DNA from 2 places in the Fusobacterium necrogenes genome. Region 2 is predicted to be linked to the other one. Evidence: riboswitches for the same ligand, from Rfam matches in the RefSeq annotation. Region 2 holds a riboswitch; the other holds the start of a gene.
The links. A riboswitch is a leader RNA that binds a small molecule or an ion and turns the genes downstream of it on or off. The one in region 2 is predicted to bind FMN.

Region 1 (7,882 bases), 600 kb from region 2:
AGCTTCTCTTCCTATTACCTTCATTCCATAATTTTCAAGAGCTTCTATTTTTGCTGGATTATTAGTCATTACTCTCACTGACTTCACTCCTAAAGCTTTTAACATTTGAACAGCTATCGCATAATCTCTCATATCTGGCTCAAATCCCAAAGCCACATTAGCCTCTACTGTATCAGCTCCTTGATCTTGAAGAGTATATGCTTTTAATTTATTTATAAGGCCTATTCCTCTTCCTTCTTGTCTTAAATAAAGAACTACTCCTTCTCCTTCTTCATCTACTCTTTTCATAGCTCTTTTCAATTGAGAGCCACAATCACATCTTAAAGAGCCTAAAATATCTCCTGTAAAACATTCAGAATGCAATCTAACTAAAACATTCTCTTTTCCTGCTACATCTCCTTTTACTAAAGCAATGTGTTCTTTTCCATCTAGATTATTATCAAATGCTACTATTTCAAAAATTCCAGATCCAGTAGGCATCTTAGCTCTTATCGCAACCTCTACTAATTGATCATTCATCTTTATATATTTTTGTAAATCCTCAATAGAAATCATTTTCATATTTAATTCTTTAGCTAGCAATTGTAAATCATCAAATCTAGCCATTGTTCCATCTTCTTTCATGATTTCACAACATAAACCCATTTGTTTAAGTCCAGCTAATCTCATTAAATCTACAGTTGCCTCTGTATGGCCATTTCTGACGATTACTCCACCTTTTCTAGCCACTAATGGAAACATATGTCCTGGTCTTCTAAACTCATATGGCTTAACATTTTCATCTAAAGCTTTCATAGCTGTCAATGAACGCTCATAGGCCGATATCCCAGTTGTTGTATCTACATGATCTATTGATACAGTAAAAGCAGTGGAATGATTATCAGTATTATCATAACACATTGGAGGTAGAGCTAATTTTTTAGCATACTCCTGTGTCATAGGCATACAAATTAATCCTTTTCCTACTGTTGCCATTAAATTTATATTTTCAGGAGTAGCAAACTCAGCTGCACAAACAAAATCTCCTTCATTTTCTCTATTTTCATCATCTACTACTATTATTACTTTACCAGCTCTTAATTCTTCAAGAGCATCTTCTATTCTATCCAACATCACAATTCACTCCTCTAAAAACCATTTTTTAGTAAAAACTCCATAGTAATTCCCTCATTCTCTTTAAAAGGTCCATCTTGAAATTTTAAAAGTCTTTCAACATATTTTCCAACTAAATCAGTTTCGACATTTATATAATCTCCAACTCTTTTTTTCCCGAGCGTGATCATTTCTTGAGTATGAGGTATAAGTGAGACTCCAAAAGTCATATCTCCTAATTTCATTACAGTAAGACTTGCTCCATCGAGAGTGACTCTTCCTTTTTCAACTATGTATTTCATATATTTTCTTTCTATCTCTATCTCATATATTTTAGCTATTCCTTCAGAAATAATTGCAACCACTCTTCCTTCACAATCTACATCTCCAGTTACTAAATGGCCTCCTAATGGTGTAGCTAAAGTTATTGACTTTTCCAAATTTACTTTATCTCCTACAGTTAACCTTTTAAGATTAGTTCTTTTTACTGTTTCATACATACAATCAGCAGTAAAATAATCACTTCCTAACTTTGTCACTGTAAGACATGTCCCATTTGTTGCAATACTATCTCCAAGCTTTGCTTTCTCTAAGACTTTTTTACACTTTATTTTTAATTTTAAAGATTTTTCTCCGCTTTCAATAGATAGAACTTCTCCCATCTCTTCTACTAATCCTGTAAAAATAAGAAATCACTCCTTTCTATCTATAAAACTCCATAGATACATTATCTCCATAACTATTTATTTTAACATTTTTCAATTCGATTCCATCAGCTATATTCTCCATAGAAAATCCTTTTATAAAAGGTATTGCATTTTCATCTCCAAGTATTTTAGGTGCAATAAATATTTCTCCACCATCTATTGCTCCCTCCTTAAAAGCTTTAGATATAAGATATCCTCCACCCTCTAGTAGTATTCCATCTATTCCAAGATCTCCAGTCTTTAATAAAATTTCTGATATTTTAAAATTTTTACCTTCAAAATAAATAACTTTTACTTTCTTATCTAAAAGTATCTTACTTTTTTTATTTTCTACATTTTTTTGTGATGTCAAAACTATACTTTTACCATCTTGAAAATTTACTATCTTACTCCCTAATGGTATCTCTAAATTTGGATCCACTACTATTCTATATGGATCTCTTCCATTTTCTATTCTAGCTGTTAAACTTGGGTCATCTTTTAATACTGTATTAATACCAACCATTATCCCCATATATTTACTTCGTAGTTTTTGTACTCTTTCTCTAGCTAATTCATTTGTAATCCATTTTGAGTCTCCAGTTTTTGTAGCTATTTTTCCATCTAATGTTATTCCACATTTTAAAAAAAGATATGACTTTTTTTCTACTATATACTTCATAAAAACTCTATTAAGCTCTTTTGCTTCTTGCTCTAATACTCCTGTTATTACTTCTATTCCAGCATCTTGGAGTATTTTTATTCCTCTTCCTGATACTAAAGGATTAGGATCAAGAGATGCAATAATACATCTCTTCAATCCCATTTCTATTATTTTTTTAGCACATGGTGGAGTCTTTCCATAATGTGAACATGGTTCTAAAGTTACATAAATATCTGCTCCCACAGCTTTTTCTCCTGCCATCTCTAAAGCAAATACTTCTGCATGGGGTCCTCCATACTTCTTATGATATCCCTCTCCTACTATTATTCCATTTTTCACTACTACAGCTCCTACCAAAGGATTCGGATTTACAGCTCCCTCTCCAAGAGCAGCTAACTCTAATGCTCTTGCCATGTACTTTTCATCCATAAAACTACATCCCCTTTAATAAATTTACCATTTCAATTGCTGTTATAGCTGCATCAAAACCTTTATTTCCAGCTTTTGTTCCAGCTCTTTCTATAGCCTCTTCAATGCTATTAGTTGTCAATACCCCAAATATTACTGGAATATTACTATTTAAGCTAACTGTTGCTACTCCTTTAGAGACCTCAGCACAGACATAATCAAAATGTGGTGTAGACCCTTTTATAACTGCTCCTAAAGTTATTACCACATCATATTTCCCAGATTCTGCCATTTTCTTTGCTACAAGTGGAATTTCAAAAGCTCCTGGAACCCAAGCTAAATCTATGTTATCAGCTTCTACTTCATGTCTTAATAAAGCGTCCTCTGCCCCAGCAATAAGTTTAGATGTAATAAATTCATTAAATCTAGCTGCTACTATTCCTACTCTTAATTCTTTTCCTGTAAATTTCCCTTGTAATACTCTCATTTTTCCTCCTTGATTTCTCAGGACAAATAAAAAACCCAGACTTATTCTGGGCATGTAAAAAAGTATAAGATTCCTTATTAAAGATATCTTTTCTTCTTCCATCCAGACTATACTGTCGGTTTTGGAATCTCACCAAATCAGAATTTCAAAGAAACTCTCGTGGACTATAACCACCGGTCGGGAATTGCTTTCACTCACCCTGCCCTGAAGATTAAATATTTATTATTATAGTTCAAGTATAATCTTATTCAATAAATTTGTCAACTATTATTTTTTAATATAATTCTTCAATATATTCTTTTATTTTTCTAAGATAACTCCTATATATACAACAAAAACTTTTAATTATTTCTTTACTAATCAAATGATTAAAAAATCTTTACTTGCTTTTTATTAATAAACAAAGTACACTTATTATGTAAAATTATTTTCAATTTATCAGGAGGAAAATATGGAAAACAAAAAATCCAGCTTTCTTGGGTTAATACCTTTATTAATTTTTGTCATTATCTATTTAGGAACGGGAATCTTCCTACATTTTCAAAAGATAGAAATGGCTTTCTATCAATTACCCTCTCCAATTGCTATCTTTATTGGGTTAATATCAGCATTCACAATATTTAAAGGAACTATAAATGAAAAATTTAGTAATTTCCTTCAAGGATGTGGACATCAAGATATTATTACAATGTGCATAATATATCTTTTAGCTGGAGCTTTTGCTACTGTTACTAAAACAATGGGAGGAGTAGATGCAACCGTACATTTCGGCCTTACTCATGTATCTTCTCACTATATAGCTGCTGGATTATTTATTATATCTGCATTTATTTCAACAGCTACTGGCACATCAGTTGGTTCTATCGTTGCTATTACTCCTATAGCGATAGGTCTCTCTGAAAAAAGTGGTGTTTCTATGCCACTTATATTAGCTACTGTTTTGGGTGGTTCCATGTTTGGTGATAATCTTTCTATTATATCGGATACAACTATTGCCGCTACAAAAACTCAAGGAGTTGAAATGAAAGATAAATTTAGAGTTAATTTATATATAGCTGCCCCTTCTGCTATAATAACTATCATTTTACTTCTTATTTTTGGGCGTCCGGAAAGTATTCCTAATATAGAAATCCTTCCATACAATTTTTTAAAGATTCTTCCTTATGTAATTGTACTTCTATTGGCCATTATTGGTATAAATGTTTTTATAGTGTTGACATCAGGTATTATTTTATCGGGAATTATAGGATTTGTTTATGGAGATTTTTCATTTTTAACTTTTTCTAAAGAGATTTACAATGGGTTCACAAGTATGAATGAAATTTTCTTACTCTCGCTACTTACAGGTGGACTTGCTACAATGACTACTAAGGCTGGTGGAATTCAATGGCTTATTGATCAAATTCAAAAATTTATAGTTGGACCTAAAAGTGCAAAAATAGGAATAGGCACCTTAGTAGCTTTAACTGATATAGCTGTTGCTAATAATACAGTTGCTATTATAATTAATGGTCCAATTGCTAAAAAAATTTCTGAAAAATACAATGTTGATCTAAGAGAAAGTGCAGCTATATTAGATATTTTTTCTTGCATTTTTCAAGGCTTTATTCCCTACGGAGCTCAAATGTTAATTCTCTTAGGATTCACAGCTGGTAAAGTTTCTCCATTAGATATCATTCCATTATTATGGTATCAAGGTTTACTATTTATTTGTACAATACTATTTATAATTTTCTCTTTCAATAATAGAATTTTTAATAAATGAAATACTTAAAAATGGAGGAATAAATCTTGAATATATTAATAAGAGAGGCTAAAATAAAGGATTTTGAAAAAATGAATTTACTTTTTGAAGAGTTAGATAAATACCACAGAATTAATTTACCACATATTTTTAAAAAAGCAAAGGTCATAGGAAGATCTTTAGAGCATATAGAAAATATGTGTAGAGATGAAAATAGTGAGATATTTGTAGCTGAGAGCGAAGGTCAATTATTAGGATTAGCAGAAGTAATAAAAAAGAAAAATACTCCATACCCTTTAAAAATAGATAGAGAGTGGATAGTTTTAGATACCATAATAGTCAAAAAGGAATATAGAGGAATGGGAATAGGTAATATGTTATTTGATACTATTCTAGATTGGACTAAAGAAAAAGGAATTAATAGGATAGAAGTTAATGTATATGAATTTAATGAAAGTGCAATACTATTTTATGAAGGATTAGGATTTGAAAATTTTAGTAGAATCATGTATTTGGAGATATAAAAAATTAAAGGAAAATATACTTAGATAGTAATCTAAATAGATTTTCCTTTTTTATTTAAATTATTAAACTAAATAATTTTGAACAAGGCCAAATAAGAATAAGAGCTGGAAGTAGATTAATAGCACTTATATGTTTAATTTGTGCAATACTAAGTCCTAAGACAAAAGTAAGAATTCCTCCCACTGCAATAAAATCTTTCATCATATCAGGAGAAATAAAAGGAATTATAAATTGTGAAAGATAAAAAATGATTGTAAGGATAATAAATTGAGGAATAACAATTAAATTCATAGGATAACCTAAAGTAGCAGCAAAGATAACAGAGGCAAAAATATCCATAACAGCTTTAGAAAGTAAAATAGTCATATCTCCAGTTATTCCTTCGTTAATAGCTCCAAATATATTAGTTCCACTAGCACAAAGAGTAACTGTAACAAGTAAATAAAAATGCATATAAGCCTCTTTATCTCCAGGAATATCAAAATTTAACTTATTTAAAATATTTTGGAAAAAATTTCGAATTTTTTTATCTAAGGATAAAATTTCTCCAAGTAAAGCTCCTAAAATAAGAGCTAAGATAACAGCAGGTAAAGAGTTAAGTTTAATCATAGAAACAATACCAATTAGAATGGCAGCTATACCAAAAATAATATTCATTGAATATTTAATGTGAGTTGGGATATGATTTTTAATCATACTTCCAATATTTATTCCAATGAGAACACAACAACAATCAATAATAATTCCTTTAGGTAACATAAAAAACCTCCTTAAAAAATTTTCTCATTTTAACATAAGAAGATAAAAAAATCAAGAGTAAAGAGAGGTTTTATGGTATAATTAAAAGAAAAAAGGAGGAGAAATTATGATAAAAAACTTTGTACATCTACATTTACACACTGAATATAGCCTCCTTGATGGAGTAGGAAAGATAGATGATTATTTAGATAGAGCCAAAGAGTTAGGAATGCAAGCTATAGCGATTACTGACCATGGAAATCTTTTTGGAGCCTTAGAATTTTATAAAAAAGCAAGGAAAAAAGGGATAAAGCCAATAATAGGAATGGAAGCCTATGTTTGTGAAAGAGGAATGGAAGATAAAGAGGGGAGAAACTTTCATTTAATCCTTTTAGCAAGAGATAATGAAGGGTATAAAAATCTTTTAAAGATAAGTTCAGAGAGTTTTATTAGAGGATTTTACTATAAACCAAGAGTAGATAAAGTATTTTTAAAAGAACATAGTGAAGGATTGATAGCCCTTTCAGCTTGTATGCAGGGGGAGATATCTAGAAGAATTTTAGATATGGAAAGTGAAGTTAAAATATCTAATGCAATAGATGAGTATGTAGATATTTTTGGAAGAGAGAATTTCTTCATAGAAGTACAAGCGAATGGAATAAAAGAGCAATTTGAATTAAATGAAAAACTTTATGAAATAGCTAAGCAAAATAATTTAAAATTGGTAGCTACTAATGATACTCACTATGTAAATGAAGGAGAACATACACTTCAAGATATTTTGATTTGTGTACAAACAGGAGCTAAACTTTCTGATGAAAAGAGAATGAGAATAGAAACTGAAGAGTTATTTTTAAAAAGTAGAGAGCAGGTATTAGGGCAACTTGGAGAGAAATATATAGAGGCAGTAGATAATACTATTGTTATAGCAGAGAGATGTAATGTAGATATAGAATTTGGACATTTTAAATTTCCAGATTATAAGATACCTACTTGTGTAAAAACTATTGAAGCTTTTTTAAGAAAGTTAGTATATTTAGGATTATCTAAGAGATATTCTCATGGACTTACTAAAAGTATAGTAGAAAGAGTGGAGTATGAGCTTGGAATAATAGAGAAGATGGGATATGCTGGATATTTCGTAGTAGTGTGGGATTTTATAGATTTTGCCAGAAGAAAAAATATTCCAATAGGACCAGGGAGAGGTTCTGCTGCTGGAAGTTTGATAGCTTATGCTTTGGGAATAACTCAACTAGACCCATTAAAATATAATCTAATTTTTGAAAGATTTTTAAATCCAGAGAGAATATCTATGCCAGATATAGATATAGATATTTGCCAAGAAAGACGTCAAGAGGTAATAGATTATGTTATAGAAAAATATGGAGCTGATAAGGTTGCACAAATTATTACCTTTGGAACAATGAAAGCTAGAGCAGCTATTCGTGATGTAGGAAGAGTACTTAATACTCCACTTAGCAAAATAGATGCAGTGGCGAAATTAGTCCCTTTTAATGCTACTATAAAGCAGACTTTAG
Region 2 (7,882 bases):
AACTATCCACAGGAGATGGATTAGTTTTTTGAGCAAGAGCAATAACACGAAGTCCGTCTTCATTGAAATTTTCAACAGTTTTTAAAACTTCCTCTTTTATCTCATCAGTAAGTAAAACTATCTCACCTTTAAACTCTGTATATTTACAAATAGATAACATCTCTTCAACAGCACCTTTAGTTATCATCTGTCTTTTTCCTGATTTATCTTCTACCACCACAGTCATACGACGACGAGAAAAGTCAAAAGGAATCTCATCAACTTTTGTATATATCTTTTCTAATTCTAAAAGAGAACTATCCCTTTCTCCCTCTTCATGAGTTTTTTCAATAATAGATAAATCTAACAGATTTTTTAATCCTGTTTGAAACCAGCTATTTAAAAAAGCATGACGTAATACTCTATTATTTTCATTTCCATGTACGTCCATATGATACTCTAGAACTACCTTGTCTAAAGTGATAGTTCCTGTCTTATCTGTACAAAGGATATCCATTGAACCAAAGTTTTGAATAGAGTTAAGATTTTTAACGATAGTTTTCTTTTTAGCCATAGATACAGCACCTTTAGCTAGACAAGTTGTAACTATCATAGGTAACATCTCTGGAGTAAGTCCTACTGCTATTGAGATGGCAAATAGTAGAGCTTGTACCCAGCTTCCTTTTGTAAATCCATTTACAAAGAATACAATAGGAACCATTACCATCATAAAACGGATAAGTAACCATGAAACAGAATTGACACCTTTTTCAAAACTAGATTCAATTTTTTCATCTGATACTAAAGTTTTAGATATAGAACCAAGAAGTGTATTATCTCCAGTAGAGATAACAACTCCAATAGCTGAGCCACTGATAACATTGCTTCCCATAAAAGCTATGTTATTTAACTCTGTTACAGCAAGTTTATCATCTAGTATAATTTGAGCTTTTTTCTCCACAGGCTCACTTTCACCTGTTAGAGAAGATTGGCTGATAAAGAAGTCTTTACATTCAATTATTCTTAAATCAGCAGGAATAATATCCCCAGCAGCAAGATAAACTATATCTCCGATTACTACATCTTCTAAAGGAATCTCCTTTTTATTTTCTCCAAATCTTTTAACTGAAGTAGTAGTAGTTATCATAGCAGATAAGCTTTCAGCAGCATTATTACTTTTTTCCTCTTGAATAAAACGTAATAATCCAGAGATAGTAACCATAGTAGTGATAATGATTACTGTAATAGGAGAAAAATCTTCTGGAGTGTTGCTGTACCAAGGAATAATCATATCAGTAACAGTAGACACAAGGGCTAGACAGAAAAGTACAGCTGTAAAAGGATTTACAAAAGCCTCTACTATTTTTTTGAAGAATGATTTTTTCTTTCCGTGAGTTATTATATTCTTTCCAAATATATCTAAGCTTTTTTCAGCTTGCTCCTTAGTAACTCCCTCTAAAGATGTATCTAATTTTTTTAGTAACTCCTCTGTTCCTAGAGAAGAGTACACTCTTATTTTTTTGTTTTCTTCATCTTTTAGATTTCTTGAGTTGATTTCAGCTTTGTTAATGTTTTTAAATTTTTTCATTGCTATCCTCCTTAATTTTAAAATATCTTTAAAGCTTAAACAGGGTAGCATATATTTAAAAGAACAAGGGCGAACTTAAAAACAGACATAGAAAAAGATGTCTGATAAATATTGAACTTTTAAATACATACTACTGCCACTATTTTCTACGTCCATTTTGCACCTCCTAAAAAATCAAGAAAATAAAAAACTCCATCCCAATTCAAACAGTGGTATGGAGTAATATCCAAATAAATATAAAAAATAAAAACTATTTTTTACCACCGTTTGAGCTTCAACTCTGTAGGGCGGTGAAGTTACATTAGATAACACCTTGGTTTCGATGTTGCCTGTTCAAACCAGCGCATAGTGTCTCCACTATTTTGCGGCAGTAACCCATATCCCTATAGTAGCCTTACTTACCGGAACTATTAAATTGTCTAAAGTATAGTATAATTTTTTTTATTTGTCAAGTAAAAATTTATTTTACTTTTTCTAAAATTTTGAAAACTTCCTTCATTTCAGAGTTTAAGAGCATCTTTCTAGTTTCAAAAATTTCTCTATAATAATCAGTTTTTTCTTTTTGAGGAAGATAATTTTTATTAATCTCTAAATTATTTTTTATTACCTCTTTTAAATCTTTTATATCTCCAAGAGCATAAGCCACAGTTAATACATTCATCATTACAGCTCCGCCAGATTTCTTAAAAGTCTTAGTTTTGGTATTTAGCATATCAGCTTTTATTTGATTCCAAAGGTTACTTTTGCTTCCACCCTCAGTTATAGTTATCTCCTCTAGGGATACTCCACCTTTTTTATATATATCTGTGATTCCAATATAGTCGTATCCAATAGCTTCTAGTACAGCTCTCCATAGTGTAGCTTGGTCAGTATCCATTCCCATATTTAAAAAACAACCAGAGGCATTTGCTAATTCTCCAACTCCCTTAGTGAGATATGGTAAAAATAAAACTCCATTAGCTCCAGTTGGAATTTTTTCTGCTGCTTTAGAAAGTTTATCGAAATATGAATCCTCACCAACTTTATCACAGATATTATCTCTAAACCATCTAAGAGCAAGTCCACCTGTTCTTATAAATCCCCAATAAAAATATGAGTTTTCTAAAGTTCCACTATTAAAAATCAATCCATTTTCTGGTTTGCTCAACTCCTCTTTTATTCCATCAGTTGATACACAGAACATAGCACAAGTACCAGCTACATCAGCAGCCATATTTTTCTCTAAAAGCCCACAACCTAACATAGATTGCATAGTATCTCCAGCACCAGCACAGATAGGAATACCTGCTGGTAATCCTGTAAACTCTGCCATCTCTTGAGAAAGGTTTCCAATTATATCCCAAGGTTTTACTATTTTAGGAAGATATTTTTTATCTATATTTAAAATTTTAAGTTGTTCATCTGACCACTCTTTTTTATAGACATTGTATCCTAGTCCCCAACCAGATATAGTTCCCCAATCTATAAAAGCATCTTTAGGAGATAATCCAGCTAGGTTCATCAAAATATATGGAGCATTGTGAACAAATTTACAACCATTTTCTAGAAATTTAGTATTTTTTAAAAACCATCTAGCTATCATAGCTGGAAACATACAGTTAGGAGTAGGATTTCCAGTTTCTTTAGCCCAGATATCAAAATTTTTACTTAAAAGCTCCTCTACATCTTTTTGGCAACGAGAATCTAAGTAGTTTACATATGGTGTTATAGGTTTACCATTTTCATCTATTCCAGCAATACCACAGATTATTCCATCACCAAAAATTCCTCTCACTTCACTTGGATTTAAGCCTTTTTCCTTCATCTGTGTAACACAATCTCTTATCCCTTTTTTACAAGCTTCTAAATATTCATTTACATCCATCTCTACCCAACCAGATTGAGGATAATTGAGAGTAGTAGGATAAGATTTTTCAGCTACACACTCCATTTCTAATGAATAGATAGCAACCTTAACACTTTGAGTTCCAGCATCAAATCCAATATAATATTTATTCATAACAACCTCCATAAAAATTAAATATTTTTAATGGAAAACTTAAAGATAACTATTAAAAAAACCCAGAAAACTCTGGGCAAAATAAACGAAAAAATAGTATATCTTTTCTTCTTCCATCCAGACTATACTGTCGGTTTTGGAATTTCACCAAATCAGAATTAAAAAATTCTCGTGGACTATAACCACCGGTCGGGAATTGTTACCTCACCCTGCCCTGAAGATAAAATATTCTTATTAATTTGAATATAACATTTTTAAATCTAATTGTCAATATAATACTCAAAAGTTCTGAAAATGACATATTATTATGACAAAATTAAAATATAAACTTATGGTTGCAAAAAAGTATGTATATAGGAGGATATATTTAATCAAAAAGATTATTATTATGCTCACTGTATAAAGAGAGATTATGCTCTTGGAGTTGGGATTGCGGTGGAGTTTGATAAAAGATATAATACGAGAGATAGATTATTAAAACTAGCTGAAGAAAAGTCGAAACTTTAGATAAAAAATATATAGAAATATAGAATGTATTTAACTTGATAACTAAGGAGAAATAATTAAAAATTGACTAAAAATAAAATTTATTACATAACTTGAATGAGGAGAACCCTAAGCCGTGGTAGGGAGTGTAAATGTTTCAGAGAACCTAGTCATAGTAGGATAGAGCTACAATAAATTTTAAATTAAATTTGACAGTCAGAAATTTTTAAAAAATACTGACTGTTTTTTATTTTCATAGGATAATAAAAATTTTTGGAGTATATTAAATAATATAGAGAGAAAATTACCAGAAAGAAAAATTGAAAGTTACAAGAGAAATATTAGATTATAAAAGGGAGAGAAATATGAAAGTAGAATTAAGAAAATGGAATAAAAAGTATAAGTATGAATTGAAGGATATTTGTAATAAAATAGATAGAAAATATTTATCAAATAGAATTCCAAACCCTTATAAAGCTGAAGATGTAATTTGGTGGTTAGATTATTTAGATTATGTAGAAAAAATGAAGGAAGCAATGGAATCTTCAGAGCTATTGTTATTGATGGAAAAATTTGTGAAACAATAAGTATTGAAAAAAGAGGAGATATTTATATTAAAGAGGGGGTCTTAGGTTATTATCCTTCAACTGAATATTGGTGAAGAGGAATAATGACACAGGCAACAGAAAAAGTTTATGAATTAGCATTTGAGCAGTTAGATATTATTAAAATAATGGCGACCACTTTTAAAGATAATATTGACTCAAGAAGAGTAATTGAAAAAAATGGATTTAAATTAGAAGGAATAAGAGAAAAATCTATATAAAAATGGCATAATTTATGATGAGTGTATATATGGAAAATTAAAATAAATAAGAAAATTGATTAGATGGATACTTATGTCAATAGTAACTAAAGAAGAGGCAGAATATCTTAATGAAATATTTACAAGGACTAGAAGCGTTACAAAAAGAGAAAACTATCCAAATGTGAAAAAAATTTTGAGACGCAAAAAGCAAAGCTTTCAGTGTTTCCTTCACAATTCTCTGAGTTTTCTTTAATTAGTTACTATCTATATAATTATAGTTATGCTATAATAATAAAAAAATCTAAGGAGAAAGGAAGTAAGAAGATGAAGATAAGATTCTTTGGAGAGATTGATATCAATAAAGACTATTATGAAACTACTATTCATTTAAAGGATAGAGATATCCAATTAGATTTGGATTTAGAGGAAGTAGTAGGAAAAAAAGATTGGATATTAGAGTATGATGAATATATTTCAAACTTATCTAGTTTTAAAGAAAAAATAGAAGAAAAATTAAATGAGGATTTTGATGACTGGGGTCTTACAAAAGAGTGGATAGATTGGCACATAGAAGAATTCGATAAAAAAGATATAGAAAAACTCACTGAAGAAACAGAAAAAACTCTTCCAATAGATGAGAAACTTTTTAGGGTTATAAATCTAGTAAGAGTAGGAATATACCCAAAATATGAAGACTATGCTGTATGGGATTTTATGCTAGATAAAAAGTTTAGCAGTCAAATTCTTGTAGTTATTACTGATAATAAGGGAGAAATTCTAGATATTACTTGGGAAAGTTAATAATATTCTAAAAAATGATAGATAAAAAATAAAAATCTATGTATAATTATTGATAATGGTACAAGTATTTATTTAATAAAGCTCTACAAATATTGAGGTTAAAAATCGAGGAGAAGACTTAATTATGACAGATCTAACAACAGGTAGTCCTACAAAACAAATGCTAAAATTTGCTATCCCAGTGTGTCTAGGGAATTTATTTCAACTTTTTTATAGCTTAACAGATACTAGGATAGTGGGAAGTACTTTAGGAGAAAATACTCTAGCAGCTGTTGGGGCAAGTACAGCAATAAGTACTCTACTTATTGGTTTTCTAACAGGACTTACAAATGGATTTTCTATTATTATTGCTCAAAATTTTGGAGCAAAAAATGAAAAGAATATAAGGAAAAGTATAGGGGGAACATTTTTATTAGGTTTTTTAACAGCACTATTCATAAGTTTTTTTAGTGTTACATTTTTAAAACCAATACTTAATATATTAAATGTTTCTAATGAAATTTTTTCACAATCTTATGGATATATTAAAATTATCCTTTTGGGAATAATAGCTACTATGTTTTATAATGCTTTTGCTGGAATATTAAGAGCTATTGGAGATACAATAGCTCCTCTTATATTTTTAGTTATAGCTTGTGGATTTAATATATTTTTGGATTTATATTTTATACTTAATCTTAAAATGGGAGTAGTTGGAGCAGCTTGGGCAACAGTCACCTCTCAAGGAATATCAGTACTATTTTGTGTAGTATATATGTGGAAAAAATATCCAAATCTTAGATTGAAAAAAGAGGATTTCAAAATAGATATACAACTCGTAAAAAAACTTTATGGTTCTGGTCTCTCTATGGGAATGATGATGTCCCTTGTATATTTTGGAACTTTGGCTCTACAAATAGCTATCAATGCTCTTGGAACAAATACAATAGTAGCTCATACAGCAGCTAGAAAGATAACAGAGTTTTTTATGCTTCCATTTGGAGTGATGAGTGTTACAATGGCAACATATTGTGGACAAAATAAAGGAGCTAGGGAGTATAAGAGAATAAAAATAGGAATATGGCAAGCTCTTTATATAACTTGGGTTTGGTGTGCTTTTATTTTGATACTAAGTTACACAATCTCTCCACAGTTAGTATATCTAGTTACAGGAACTAGAATTTCTGAAATAATTAATATAGCAGAAAAATATTTAAAAATAAATACGATATTTTATTTTGTCCCAGCTATTATATGCATATTGAGAAATGCTATGCAAGGAATAGGAGATTTAATAACTCCAATTTTCTCCAGTTTTATAGAGTTAGTTGGAAAAGTAGCTGTAGCTTTTTTCCTCACACCTAGTATAGGATATATGGGAATAATAGTTTCTGAACCAATTGTTTGGATATTAATGGTGATTCCTTTAATAGTGATGATCATAAAAAATCCTATTTTTAAAGAGAGAACTGTAAAAATATAAAAAATTATGGAAGGAGAGAAACATGTGGACTTGGTTTTTTATAGGAGTAGTATTTTTGATAATAGAAGGTATTAGCTTTGGATTATTATCTATTTGGTTTGCTATTGGAGCTTTTGTAACTATGTTTTTTACATATCTTCCCATTGATTATCAATTTTTTATTTTTATAGTAATATCTGGTATTTCACTTTTACTTATTAGAAAGACAACTATAGTTTATCTTAAAAGTAAGAGAAAAGAAGTAGATAGAATCAGAAAAGCTAACGTCAAAGTTGATAATATTTTAATACGAGGTAATGAAAGAATATACATAGTTAAACTAGATGGAAAAATTTGGGAATCTATTTGTAAAAACAAATTAGAAATAGATGAAATAGCTCAAGTAAAAGAAATAAAGGGAAATAAACTGCTTTTAATTAAATTAGAAGATGAAATTTTAGATATTTAAAAATTTAATCTAAATAAATTAGGAGGGATCTAATGTTTTTTATATTTTTATTAATTTTGATTATAATTATATTATTAGCTACACATGTAAGAATCGTTTCACAATCACAAGCTTTTGTAATTGAAAGATTAGGAGCTTATCTAACTACTTGGGACGTTGGACTAAATATTTTAATTCCATTTATAGATAGAATTGTTAGAAAAGTTTCACTAAAAGAGCAAGTTTTAGATTTTCCGCCACAACCAGTTATTACAAAAGATAATGTTACTATGCAGATTGACTCTGTAATATATTTTCAAATTACAGATCCA

Region 1: linked by a shared signal. The riboswitch ahead of ribH (6,7-dimethyl-8-ribityllumazine synthase) and the one ahead of DYA59_RS04885 (FGGY-family carbohydrate kinase) in region 2 are both predicted to bind FMN.

Annotation. Positions count from the first base shown of each region.
Region 1 is NZ_UGGU01000003.1:1,570,457-1,578,338, forward strand. It holds gene ribA (GTP cyclohydrolase II) at 1-1,113, opposite strand, end outside; gene DYA59_RS07375 (riboflavin synthase) at 1,128-1,778, opposite strand; gene ribD (bifunctional diaminohydroxyphosphoribosylaminopyrimidine deaminase/5-amino-6-(5-phosphoribosylamino)uracil reductase RibD) at 1,795-2,871, opposite strand; gene ribH (6,7-dimethyl-8-ribityllumazine synthase) at 2,876-3,337, opposite strand; FMN riboswitch at 3,424-3,553, opposite strand; gene DYA59_RS07390 (Na+/H+ antiporter NhaC family protein) at 3,789-5,102, shown strand; gene DYA59_RS07395 (GNAT family N-acetyltransferase) at 5,129-5,605, shown strand; gene DYA59_RS07400 (DUF554 domain-containing protein) at 5,661-6,365, opposite strand; gene DYA59_RS07405 (DNA polymerase III subunit alpha) at 6,472-7,882, shown strand, end outside.
Region 2 is NZ_UGGU01000003.1:973,710-981,591, forward strand. It holds gene mgtA (magnesium-translocating P-type ATPase) at 1-1,567, opposite strand, end outside; M-box (ykoK) riboswitch at 1,819-1,980, opposite strand; gene DYA59_RS04885 (FGGY-family carbohydrate kinase) at 2,028-3,566, opposite strand; FMN riboswitch at 3,668-3,792, opposite strand; gene DYA59_RS04890 (hypothetical protein) at 4,418-4,639, shown strand; gene DYA59_RS04895 (GNAT family N-acetyltransferase) at 4,723-4,878, shown strand; gene DYA59_RS04900 (DUF2004 domain-containing protein) at 5,185-5,661, shown strand; gene DYA59_RS04905 (MATE family efflux transporter) at 5,786-7,123, shown strand; gene DYA59_RS04910 (NfeD family protein) at 7,146-7,571, shown strand; gene DYA59_RS04915 (SPFH domain-containing protein) at 7,604-7,882, shown strand, end outside.